3 regions of the Mesorhizobium sp. M7A.F.Ca.MR.245.00.0.0 genome follow, and region 1 is predicted to be linked to each of the others. Evidence: riboswitches for the same ligand, from Rfam matches in the RefSeq annotation. Region 1 holds a riboswitch; each other region holds the start of a gene.
What was found. A riboswitch is a leader RNA that binds a small molecule or an ion and turns the genes downstream of it on or off. The one in region 1 is predicted to bind cobalamin.

Region 1 (4,193 bases):
GACTTCGACGAAGCCTTTTACGCGCAGCACGTTCTCTTCTTCTGCGACGATGGCGACGCGCTTTGCCAGCTCGTCCGGATTGGCGATCGAGGCAATGTCGACGATGAAGGTGTCGAAGTCGTCATGCTCGTGGTCGAACGCGCCGTCATGATGGGATTTGCGGTTTTCGATGTCGTCCTCGACGGCGAGACCGAGCCCGAGCAGCACCGAGGGATCGACCTTGCCATGCGACGCCGGCACGATCTTCACGGCGCGGGCGGAGTGTTCGTTGATGATGGCGTTGGCGCGGGCGGTGCCGGCGGCGTCCATCAGGTCGCTTTTCGACAGGATGATCAGGTCGGCGCAGGCGATCTGATCCTCGAACAGTTCTTCCACCGGGTCGTCGTGGTCGAGCGTCTCGTCCCCGGCGCGCTGCGCCTGAAGTGCGTCCATGTCGTTGGCGACGCGGCCTTCGGCCAATGCCGGCCCGTCGACCACGGCGATGACGCCGTCGACTGTGACGCGGCTCTTCACGCTCGGCCATTGAAAGGCCTGGACCAGCGGCTTGGGCAGCGCCAGGCCCGAAGTCTCGATCAGGATATGGTCGACCCTCGGCGTCAGCGACAGGATCTTGTCAAGCGCCGGGACGAAGTCGTCGGCAACGGTGCAGCAGATGCAGCCATTGGCCAGTTCGACGATGTTTTCCTCCGGACAGGTGTCGATGCCGCAGCCCTTCAAAATCTCGCCGTCGATGCCGATGTCGCCGAATTCGTTGACGATGATGGCAATGCGCTTGCCGCCGGCGTTTTCCAGGAGATGGCGGACCAGCGTCGTCTTGCCGGCGCCGAGGAAGCCGGTGACGACGGTGCAGGGAACGCGGGAGAGGTTCGCAGGCGAATCTGGGGCAGTCATGGTCAGTCCTTCAGCAGGTCGAGGGGAGGGATGCGGGCAACGAGGCCGCGCTTCAGGCTATCGGGGCGGCCACGCCAGGGAATGAGACCGTCGGTCGAGGTGGCGAAAAGCTTGGCGCCCGTGACGAGGTCGGCGCCGCTGGTCTCGGTCAGGTCGCCAAAGACATAGCTCCAGCAGCCGTCGCGCAGGATGGCGGCGCTGAGGCGCCGCTTGCAATTGCCAAGGCATTCGACGCTGCGGATGCGGATGTCGTCGCCGGATGCGGCGCGGCGCGTATCCTCCGCCAGCAATTCGCCGGCGCGGGGATGAGCGTCGGAGCCGGTCTCATCGCGACAGGAGGCGCAGACGATGATGGTGACGCCGGCCAAGGCATCATCATGGCCGGACGAAATATCCGCTGTGCCAGCCGAAAAACTGCTGTCGTGGTCCAAAGATCGGGCTCCTTGCCCGGAAACCCGCCGGGCGATCGGATTCTAAAGTCGCAGACGGCAGGTCTCCTGGCTCGCGGGTCATCGCCTTGGGTAGCCGCCTTCCCGGGAACTCCCAGTGGCTTTCGGCCTTGGCTCTTCGCTTACAGTTGCGGGGACAGCCGCGGATTTGGGATTTTGCCCCGCACCGCATTCCCTCTTAGCTCTTGCCGTTGCGGGCAAGAGACCATCTGAACCGGATTTAGGCTTTTGCGGGCGGCGGTGTCAACGCGAGCTTACGACATGGCGATGTCGGCCAGCGCCGGACCCAAATCCCCGGCCGGGGTCACTTCCATGCGCTCAAGACCAAGCCAGCCCTGCATCTGCTTCAATTCCTCGAACAGTTCTGCAGCGGTTTCAGGCGGCGCACCCGGCTCGGCATAGGCCGCATGGACCCGCAGTATGCTGGCCGGACGGTCGGCCTTGAGGTCGACGCGTGCCACGATCCTGTCGCCGAGCAGGAACGGCAGGACATAGTAGCCGTATTGCCGCTTGTCGGCCGGCGTGTAGATCTCGATGCGGTAGTGGAAGTCGAACAGCCGCTCTGTGCGCGAGCGTTCGAAGACGACAGGATCGAACGGCGCCAGCAGGGCGCGGGCGTCGATCTTGCGCGGCAGACGCGCGTCTTTATGAAGATAGGCCAGCTTGTCCCAGCCTTCGACGCGCATCGGCAGCAACTCGCCCGTTTCAACCAGTTCCTCCAATCGGCCTTTCATATCGGCCGGCGACAGGCGGAAATAATCGCGCAAATCGCCTGAAGTCGCCACGCCGTGGGCGCGGGCGGAAATGCGCAGCAATTCGCGGTGCGCGTCCTCAGGCGTGGGCACTGGGAGGTCGAGGACCGCCTGCGGCAGCACGCGCTCGGGCAGATCATAGAAGCGCTCGAACCCGCGACGGTGCGCCGTGGTGATGCGTCCGGCCCAGAACAGCCATTCGAAGGCATGCTTGGCGTGGCTCCAGCCCCACCAGCCGCCCGAGCCTTTCTGGCCTTCGAGCGCGGAAGCGGCGATCGGGCCGCGCTCGGCGACCTGGCGGTGGATCTCCTCGATATAGGCGGCATGTTCGCGGCCCCATTTGGCGAGCCCCAGATACATTTCCTCGCCGCGCTCGGCGCGCTGCATGCGCCAGCGCATCAGCGGGTACGTCTCCACCGGCAGGAAGGAAGCCTCATGCGCCCAGTATTCGAAAACCGTGCGCTTGCGTGTCACCGCGGCATTGTCGAGCAGCGAGAACGGGTAGGGGCCAAGGCGCGAATAGAGTGGCATATAATGAGCGCGCACCACCGCGCTGACGGAATCGATCTGCAGCAGGCCGGTGCGGGAGAGGGTGCGGGCAAAATGCCGGCGGTCGGGCGTGCCGGTCGGGCGGGGATCGAGAAACCCCTGGGCGGCAAGCGCGATGCGACGGGCCGTGGGGAGCGAGATCTTTTCCTTCATGCAGGCATCACTTTGAAGTGTTTTGACCGAGGGTCGAATGGCTGATTCCAACCCATGCTAGCAGGGTTTTGGCGGCATCCATGTCAGGAGAGAAAAGTGGAGTAAAAAGCGAAGGAAATCAAACAGGAGCGGATCGGACCAGTTTGCCGCGATATGCCGTCCAGGTCGGTGTTTTGAACAAGGTTTGACTTGCTTCGCTGGAAGTGCTGCGCTAACCCTCGCCGCGTTGCAGCATAGGCCCTTAAAACGGTTCAGCGGTTAAACTGTCACGCTTCCGCATTAGGGTCCGGTGCTGTAATCAAACTGGATTGGCGCCAACGGAAAGCCGAGCATGAACGCACTCTTGAGCTCATACCTGCCCATCGTCCTGTTCATAGGCGTGGCGCTGGTTGTCGGCCTGGCGCTGCTGGCCGCGCCCTTCCTGGTGGCCTACCGCAATCCCGATCCCGAAAAGCTTTCCGCCTATGAGTGCGGTTTCAACTCGTTCGACGACGCCCGCATGAAGTTCGACATCCGTTTCTACCTGGTGTCGATCCTGTTCATCATCTTCGACCTGGAAGTGGCCTTCCTGTTTCCTTGGGCGGTGTCGTTTTCGAAGATCGGCATGCTCGGTTTCTGGTCGATGATGGTGTTTTTGGCGGTGCTGACCATCGGCTTTGCCTATGAATGGAAAAAAGGAGCGCTGGAATGGGATTGAACGACAGTTCAGGCACCCTCGTCGCGCCGAAGCCCAAGGGTATTATCGATCCCAACACCGGCAGGCCGGTGGGGGAGGACGATCCCTTCTTCCTCGAGATCAACAACGAGTTGGCCGACAAGGGCTTTTTGGTCACTTCGACCGAGGCGCTCATCACCTGGGCGCGCAGCGGGTCGCTGATGTTCATGACGTTCGGCCTCGCTTGCTGCGCGGTCGAGATGATCCACACCTCGATGCCGCGCTATGATTCGGAGCGGTTCGGCGTCGCGCCGCGCGCGTCCCCGCGCCAGTCCGACATCATGATCGTCGCCGGCACGCTGACCAACAAGATGGCGCCGGCGCTGCGCAAGGTCTACGACCAGATGCCGGAACCGCGCTACGTCATCTCGATGGGCTCCTGCGCCAATGGCGGCGGCTACTACCACTACTCCTATTCGGTGGTGCGCGGCTGCGACCGCATCGTGCCCGTCGATATCTATGTGCCCGGCTGCCCGCCGAGCGCCGAAGCGCTGCTCTACGGCATTCTTCTCTTGCAGAAGAAGATCCGCCGCACCGGCACGATCGAACGGTAAATCCATGACCGCATCCCTGAGCGAACTGTCGAACTATCTCGGCGAGAAGCTGATCGGCCGCGTGAACGAGGCTGATATCGCCTATGGCGAACTCACCATCCGCGTCGAGCCGCGCGATCTGGTCGAGGTC
Region 2 (4,193 bases), on a different contig from region 1:
TTCTCGAAAACCGGTGCCACCTCTTCCTTGTCGTCCGGCAGCGCCAGCCATGTCTGCAGGCCGGACACCGACATCGGCGCGCCACGCAATTCCTCCGGCGTACGCTCCGAATGGACGATGCCGCGGCCGGCGGTCATCAAATTCACGTCGCCGGGCTGAATGACCATTTCAGTACCGAGTGAGTCGCGGTGCCGGATCTTGCCGTCGAACAGATAGGTGACCGTCGACAGGCCGATATGCGGATGCGGACGGACATCCAGTGCCTGGCCGGCCCGCAGGATCGCCGGGCCCATGCGGTCGAAGAAGATGAACGGCCCCACCAGCCGCCTTTTTGCCGTCGGCAGGGCACGGCGCACCTGAAAACCGCCGATGTCCTTGGCGTTCGGGATGACCATCAATTCGATCTGGTCGCTGGCTAAGGCATCGCCCACCTCAGGGTCTTTCCCGGGGAAGAAACTCATGGACTCTCCTTGTCGGTGGTCGAAGGCCGCCTGGCCGCATCAGGCAAAGCGGATCGCCGCCTTTGCCCGCAGCTTGGCCGCCACCTCTTCGCGATTACGCGGATGCTGATGGGTTTCCAGGGAATCGAGCAGTTCGCGCGCCGAGGCCGCGATGGCTTCGACGGCATGGTCGAAGGCGTGCTGGTTCTGCTTCGAGGGTCGCGTCGTTCCGCTCAGCTTGCGGACGAACTGAAGGGCCGCGTCGCGCACCTCGTCATTGGTTGCCGGCGGATCAAAATTGAACAGGGTCTTGATGTTTCTGCACATCCCTTCCGTATCTCCTCTTGTCCTTGAGCTGTTTCAATCGGGACGAGTTATATCCTCGATCATGATCATGTCCAAAAACCGGTGAGGCGAGCCTATGTTCGGACCGGGCCTCAATCCGCGTCGAGTGGCTCCGTTCCGACCGGCTTTCCGTCGCGCGACAGCCTGATCTTCTCGACCTTGTCCTCGGCGGCCTTCAGCAGCCGGTCGCAATGCGCCTTCAGCGCCTCGCCACGTTCATAGATCTTGATCGACTGGTCGAGCGGCACGTCGCCACGCTCCAGATCATCGACGATCTTCTCCAGCGCATCGAGTGCCTGCTCGAAGCTCATCGCCTTGACGTCTTCGTTGGTCTCATCGGCCATCATTCATCCTTTCATCAGTCGCCCGACATGGGCGGCGACCGAAAATGCCAATCCCTGCAGATCGTAGCCGCCCTCGAGCAGGCTGACGAGCCGGTTGCCGCTGTGGCGTGCCGCGCGCTGCATCAGCTGGCCGGTCGCCCAATCGAAATCATCCTCGGTCAGATTGATCTCGGCCAGCGGATCGCGGTGGTGCGCGTCGAACCCCGCCGAAATGATAATCAGGTCGGGCGCGAAATTGTCGAGCGCGGGCAGGACGCGCGACAGGAAGGCATCGCGAAACACCTCGCTGCCAGTCTGCGGCGCCAGCGGCGCGTTGACGATGTTGCCGGCGCCCGTTTCGTTCTTCGCTCCGGTGCCGGGATAAAGCGGCATCTGGTGTGTCGAGCAATAGAGCACCGACGGATCGTCCCAGAAAATGTCCTGCGTGCCATTGCCGTGATGCACGTCCCAGTCGACGATGGCAACGCGCTCGACACCGTGTTTCTTCTGCGCATAGCGCGCCGCGATCGCCGCCGTGTTGAACAGGCAGAAGCCCATGGCGGTGGTCTTTTCGGCATGATGGCCGGGCGGCCGGGCGGCGACGAAGACGTTGTCGGCACGGCCCGAAAAGACGTCATCGACGGCGGCGTTGGCGGCGCCGATCGCGGTGATCGCCGCTTGCCAGCTCTTCGGACTGGCAGTGGTGTCGGCATCGATGCGGGCAATCCCCTCGTCGGGAATGGCGGCGCGCACGCGGGCGACGAAATCGGCGGGATGCGCGTAGAGGATGGTGGCCTCGTCGCCTTCCGGCGCCTGGATACGATCGAGCCCGGCAAAGGCTTCCTCATCGAGCACGCGCTCGATGGCACGCAAGCGGTCGGGCCGCTCGGGATGTCCGGGCGGCGTGAGATGCTCGAGGAAGATCGGATGGGTGTAGAGACGGGTGGTCATCGTCCTAATCTAGTGACCCGGATCGACAAAGGCCATGCACGGGCGGCCGATGACTGGGGAAAATCGCGACTGCGTCCATTCGCGTCGCTGCAAGCATTGGCCCCGCGGGCGCTTCGGCGTAAGATCCTTGGTACTGCCTGGTGCCCGCCGCAAGCGGGAGAATCGGGAACACGGTTGAATTCCGTGGCGTGCCCAACGCTGTGAGGGGGACCGCGCCGGTAAATGCCACTGTCGATGACGGGAAGGCACCGGACGCGGGTTGATCCCGAGCCAGAAGACCGGCCTGGCAGGCATCGTCATCCGCATGGTCAGGCGGATGATATCAATTGCAATCGCAAGGGGACAAGCGATGCCGGAACACCTGACCGCTGCTGTTGGCGACGGATTTGACCAGAGTGCGCGCGATGCGGTCTATCGCGCCATGTTCACACGGCGCGACGTGCGCAGTCATTTCCTGCCCACCCCAATTGATGACGACGTGCTGGCGCGGCTGCTGCTTGCCGCGCACCATGCGCCGTCTGTCGGCTTCATGCAGCCTTGGAACTTCATCGTCATTCGCGACGCCGAGCGACGGGAAAAGATACGCGACCTGTTCCTGGCGGCGCGCGAGCAGGAACTGCCGGCGATCGACGAAGAGCGGCAGGAACTCTACCGCAAGCTCAAGCTGGAAGGCATCTGCGAAAGCGCGCTCAACATCTGCATCACCTGCGACCGGCAGCGCTCGAAGGGTTCGCCGCTGGGACGCTGGCACAATCCGGAGATGGATCTCTACAGCACCGTCTGCGCGGTGCAGAATTTCTGGCTGGCCGCGCGTGCCGAGGGCGTCGGTGTAGGCTGGGTCAGCATCATCGAAGCGCAGGCGCTAAAGCGGCTGTTGGCCATTCCGGACCACGTAACGCCGATCGCCTATCTCTGCGTGGGCCGTGTTTCCGAGTTCGCTCCCAAACCGGACCTTGAAACGCATGGCTGGGGACGGCGGCTGCCGCTGCCGGAGCTGATCATGAGCGAGACCTTTTCCGGGCAAGGCGAGACACAGCTCAAATCCACCGTGGCGCGCCTCAACACCGTTTCTGCCTCACCAGACATCACCCGCCCGGCCGATCAGGGTGTGGCGCCGGCCGTACCCCAGCGCGAACCGCCGAAGGAGGCGAGCGCCTTGTCCTTGAGCTCCCTGAACTTCGACGACGCCTCGGCCAGCCGGGCGTCCCAGGCCGGATCCGGCACCTGGCCCGCGATGGTCTTGAAATAGACCTGCATCAGGCAGGCGATGGCGAAGGGTTCAATGAACGCCGCCTTGAATGCCCAGGCGAAGACGATGGCGAGCACAAAAGCCCAGCCGGCGAGCTGGCCAGGCATCAGGAACAGAATCGCGCCGGCAGGCGCCAGCATCATCAGAAAGATGATGAACGACACGCCCCACATGATGACCGCCAGCCAGACGGCGTTCTTGACCATGACCTTGCCGTTCTGGGCATAGAGCACGACGCCCTGCCGCGCCGTCTCGAAGGGCGAGGCTGAATTGATGCGGATGTTGTAGCCGAGGATGATCTCGTCGACATAGGTCAGCGACAGGCGGATCACGGTGTTGATGAACGAGACCAGGCCGCTCAGGCCCGGTATCGGCAGGAAGGCGGCGATACCGCCAAGCAGGCCGGTGATGGCGCGGATAGCGCCCTTGACGAGTTGGTCGACGACAAAAAGGATGTTGGCCTCGGCGAAACGCTGGGTCACGACATCCCTGGCGTAGGCGATCTGGTCCTGGCCGTCGGGAATGTCGCGGCCGTCGATCAGATGGACCATGACGGCGATGTGGCCGGCCTTGACGACATAGAGGATGTATTCGCGGATCCAATACACAGCGATCGAGACGAGGCCAAACCCGACCACGCCGCCCCACAGGGCAAAGGACATGGGCCCGTCGGGATCGGTGGAGATATGGCCGACGCCATAGCCGACCGAGGCGCCGGTGCCCGTCGCCATAATGTAGGCCAGCGTGATGCCGAAATAGACGATCATGCGAAAGACGATGAACGGCCAGGTCCGCATCATGATGGACACCGACCGGCCGATCTCAAAATCCCACATGTGCCCCGAATCTCCGCCTCAGAGATGGTGGAAGAGGATGGACTCAACC
Region 3 (4,193 bases), on a different contig from region 1:
GCCTGACGCAGGACCGTCTTGGACGCAAAAAGAGCAGCGGGCCAGGCCCGCCGCTCTTTTGTTGAAGATCAGCTTCGGCTGTTAACGGCCAAAGAGATTCCGGTCGCTGCCCTGAGGGGCGGACTTCTCTACGTCGCCCGACGAATTGAGCAGCTTCTCGACGAGGCCACCGCTGTTGCGGACCGAGCTCGTATGCGCGCTGTCAACCGAGGTAACCGCAGGCTGATTGGCGCCGTTGGAGCCAAAGTTGTCGCTGCCGGCGAAGGCACTGCCGGTGATGGCCAGAACGGCGGCGGCAGCAATGAGGATCTTGTTCATCTTGAATACTCCTGAATGTCTGAATTTCGAATGTCTGAATTTCGCCAGGGCAGCGGGCGAGCCCGCCGTCGACTGGGAATCGGCTGTTAGTTGTTGCCGAAGAGGTTGTGGTCAGCACCCTGGGCAGGCGCCTGAGCAGCCGGTTCCGACTTCTTGGTCGAAGCGGTGTACGAGCTGTCGACAGCAGTGGCTGCCGCGGCGTTCGAACCGTAGTGGTCGCTACCAGCGAAGGCGCTGCCGGAAATGGCCAGAAGGGCTGCGGCAGTGAGAATGATCTTTTTCATTTTTGTACTCCAGTATCGTCTTTTTCCGTCCGTCTAGCGGCGTGTCTTGGAAATGAAATCGCGTCGTTCGGACAACCCCGATGTGGGAGGGCAACCCCGCCTTTTCCAATCACGAAGTTGTTCCGTGTGGACCATGAATCCACACCTTGAAATTGTGCCAGGGGAATCTAGAGAGGCATTTTTCCTCTTTATATCAGCATGTTAAGTCTAACCATCCGATGGATCACTGACTGTTTCAAAGGCCCGGCGTTCACACCGTCCTGCACGCACCGTCAACAGAAACGAACCGTTCGGTTCGATTTTAGGTCAAGCTAATAGTCACTTTTCGAAACCGTTAACCTTTTTGACCCCCGCCAAGGGTCGGATTCGGGAAGATCGCAGCCGGCAAATGGCCGCCCGGGAGGCGGGATTTCGGCCCCAGACGATCTGCGGTGACGTTTCGCATGCCGTGTCGCGCCGCATGGATACGATGTCGTTTTCATGCCGACGGCGCGCCAGCGATCGTGGTTAGATCATACCCATCTCAGGTGCCGCTTCGTGACGACGAGGCGGAGAATTGGGAAGCCGGTCAGAATCCGGCGCTGCCCCCGCAACGGTGGTGGAGTTCAAGTCGCAACGGGAGACCACTGGGCAACTGCCTGGGAAGGTGTCGCGATGGTCCGCAAGGACAACTCCAGAGCCCGGAAACCAGCCCGAGATTTTTAGACTCGACTGATCGCGGTGGGCGGTCAAGAGGTGGATAGCGCATGTCCGGCACCTAGCCGGCCTGCGTTTCAATCCTTCCTCCATCACCACCAGTTCAGTCCTTAGAAACGAGGACAGGACATGGATACCCGCAACGACATGCTGAGGCTCCTGAAGGGGCGCCGGCAAGGCTTTTCGCTGGAGCAGCCCTTCTACACCGATCCAGACTACTTCAAGCTCGACATGGAGCTGATCTGGTATCGCGACTGGCTGTTCATCGGCCATGATTGCGAACTGCCGAAGCCGGGCAGCTACATCACCGTGCAGATCGGCGACTATCCGGTCGTCCTTGTCCGCGACCAGCAAGGCAAGATCAACGCCTTCCACAATTCCTGCCGCCATCGCGGCAGCCGCGTGTGCAACACGGAGAAGGGTACGGCGGCAAAGCTCGTCTGCCCCTATCATCAGTGGACCTATGAGTTGGACGGCCGCCTGCTGTTTGCCCGCCAGATGGCCGACGGTTTCGACAAGAGTGATTTCGGCCTGAAGCCGGTCGCCTGCGAGAGCGTCGGCGGCTACATCTTCATCTGCCTGGCCAAAGAACCGGCGGATTTCACGCCGATGCGGGCGATGATCGAACCCTATCTTTTGCCGCACCGGTTGCGTGAGGCAAAGATCGCCTTTGAGAGCACGATCGTCGAGAAGGGCAACTGGAAGCTGGTCTGGGAAAACAACCGCGAGTGCTACCACTGCGTCGCCAATCACCCTGAGCTGTGCAAGACCTTCCCCGAGGCGCCGACCGTGACCGGCGTCAACGGCGCCGACAGCGACCCCGAGATGGTCGCGCACTGGGCCAAATGCGAGGCCGCTGGCTTGCCGAGCAAATTCCGCATCGATCCGGCAGGGCAGTACCGCGCCACCCGCGCGCCGCTGCTGCGCGATGCCGTCAGCTACACCATGACGGGAAAACGGGCGGTCCAGAAGAACCTGTCCGACAGCGTTTCAACCGACCGCATCGGTTCCTTGCTGCTCTACCACTATCCGACCACCTGGAACCATATCCTCGGCGACCACGCCGTCACCTTCCGCGTGCTGCCGATCAGTGCCACGGAAACCGCGGTGACGACGAAATGGCTCGTCCACAAGGATGCGGTCGAAGGCATCGACTACGACCTCGCTGAGCTCACCCATGTCTGGACCGAGACCAACGACCAGGACCGCCGCATCGTCGAGGAAAACGCCTTCGGCATCCTGTCGCCGGCCTACGAACCAGGCCCCTATTCGGAGCTGCATGAGGGCGGCGTGATCCAGTTCGTCGAGTGGTACGCGTCGTTCATCGGGCCGCGCCTTGCCGAAGGCGGCCGGCCGGCCCTGCGCAGCGTCGCCTAGCTCAGGGGACAAGAGGATGAATGCGATGACGGACCTTGGCCTCTATCGCCATCTCGACCAGATGACGCCCTGGAACGACCGGCTGCAGGTGCTGGAAGTGATCGGCGTCAGCGACGAAGCGCCGGACGTGAAGACCTTCACCTTCCGCTCCGACAACCAGACCTGGTTCCGCTACAAGCCGGGCCAGTTCGTGACGCTGGAACTGCCGACATCGGAGGGGCCGCTGATGCGCACCTACACGCTGTCGTCCTCGCCGTCGCGGCCATTCTCGATCGCGGTGACGGTCAAGGCGCAGGCGGGCAGCACCGGCACGCGCTGGATGTTCGACTATCTGACGCCGGGCTCGCACGTCAAGGCCTATGGGCCGACCGGTGATTTTTCGCTGCATAGCCACCCGGCGGCCAAATATCTGTTCATTTCGGCGGGCTCCGGCGTGACGCCGATGATGTCGATGCTGCGCTGGTTGAACGACTGTGCGCCATGGACAGATGTCGGCTTCGTCAACTGTGCGCGCCGCCCGGAAGAGATCATTTTCCGCAAGGAACTCGAGCTGCTCGGCAGCCGCATGCCCGGCCTGTCGCTCGGCTTCATGATCGAGGAGCGGTCGAGCCGCGAGGGCTGGTTCGGCCATATGGGCCGCATCGACGCGATCCGGCTGCCATTGCTGGCGCCCGATTTCCGCGAGCGCGAGATTTTCTGCTGCGGCCCCGATCCCTTCATGCGCGCCGTGCGCGGCATGCTGGACGCCGCCGGCTTCGACATGGCGAAATACCATCAGGAAAGCTTTGCTGCGCCTGCCGTGGAGGAGATCCCGGCGCCGTTCTCGCCGCCGGCGGAAGACGGCGCTGCTGCTGCCGTCGAGGCCGTGACACCGATCCGGTTTTCGCTTTCCGATGTCGACGCCGAATGCGTCGCCGGCCAGACCGTGCTGCAGACGGCACGCGCCTCTGGGGTGCGGATTCCCGCCGCCTGCGAGTTCGGCCTGTGCGGCACCTGCAAGGTGAGGAAGGTCGCGGGCGATGTCGAGATGAGTCACAATGGCGGCATCCTCGATCACGAAATCGAGGACGGCTTTATCCTCGCCTGTTGCTCGAAGCCGCTTTCTGCGCTTGAAATCGAAGCGTGACCGGCTGCGCTCGCCCCGAGCCTGCGCCATCTTGCCAAAAACCCTGCAAATGGTTAGACGCCTGCAACGGTGGGGTTGACCGTAAGGCCCGAAGATCATCTCCGCGGCCTGCTCGGCGGGGGAGCAAACATGCGACAATCCGGCATCTATGCCATTGCCAGCAAGGATATCGTCTTTGAATCCTTCGACGGCGAAGCCGTCGTTCTTGACCTGACCACAGGCAAATATTTCGGCTTCTCTGATTCAGGCAGCAGACTTTGGGATGCACTGTCGTCCGGCGTGCCTGCCTCCGAACTGGTCGGCGCCGCGACCGGCATTGGCGCCCTCGATGCCGCCGCGATTGACGGCTTTGTTTCACAATTGCTCGAATTCGGTTTGCTGGCGGCCGTAAC

Region 2: it holds a riboswitch for cobalamin, as region 1 does, so the genes downstream of both, bluB (5,6-dimethylbenzimidazole synthase) here and EOB80_RS29785 (DUF1636 family protein) in region 1, are expected to answer to the same signal.
Region 3: it holds a riboswitch for cobalamin, as region 1 does, so the genes downstream of both, EOB80_RS16020 (aromatic ring-hydroxylating dioxygenase subunit alpha) here and EOB80_RS29785 (DUF1636 family protein) in region 1, are expected to answer to the same signal.

The regions. Positions count from the first base shown of each region.
Region 1 is NZ_RZTE01000047.1:43,268-47,460, reverse strand. It holds gene cobW (cobalamin biosynthesis protein CobW) at 1-891, opposite strand, end outside; gene EOB80_RS29785 (DUF1636 family protein) at 894-1,322, opposite strand; cobalamin riboswitch at 1,361-1,565, opposite strand; gene EOB80_RS29780 (winged helix-turn-helix domain-containing protein) at 1,595-2,794, opposite strand; gene EOB80_RS29775 (NADH-quinone oxidoreductase subunit A) at 3,126-3,491, shown strand; gene EOB80_RS29770 (NADH-quinone oxidoreductase subunit B) at 3,482-4,063, shown strand; gene EOB80_RS29765 (NADH-quinone oxidoreductase subunit C) at 4,068-4,193, shown strand, end outside.
Region 2 is NZ_RZTE01000004.1:141-4,333, reverse strand. It holds gene EOB80_RS06550 (pirin family protein) at 1-461, opposite strand, end outside; gene EOB80_RS06545 (DUF2277 domain-containing protein) at 501-767, opposite strand; gene EOB80_RS06540 (exodeoxyribonuclease VII small subunit) at 878-1,129, opposite strand; gene EOB80_RS06535 (histone deacetylase family protein) at 1,133-2,059, opposite strand; cobalamin riboswitch at 2,181-2,361, shown strand; partial or broken gene bluB (5,6-dimethylbenzimidazole synthase) at 2,364-3,038, shown strand; gene EOB80_RS06525 (hypothetical protein) at 3,161-4,144, opposite strand.
Region 3 is NZ_RZTE01000013.1:101,701-105,893, reverse strand. It holds gene ugpC (sn-glycerol-3-phosphate ABC transporter ATP-binding protein UgpC) at 1-6, shown strand, start outside; gene EOB80_RS16030 (DUF680 domain-containing protein) at 82-318, opposite strand; gene EOB80_RS16025 (DUF680 domain-containing protein) at 405-602, opposite strand; cobalamin riboswitch at 1,111-1,313, shown strand; gene EOB80_RS16020 (aromatic ring-hydroxylating dioxygenase subunit alpha) at 1,428-2,675, shown strand; gene EOB80_RS16015 (hybrid-cluster NAD(P)-dependent oxidoreductase) at 2,701-3,801, shown strand; gene EOB80_RS16010 (PqqD family protein) at 3,931-4,193, shown strand, end outside.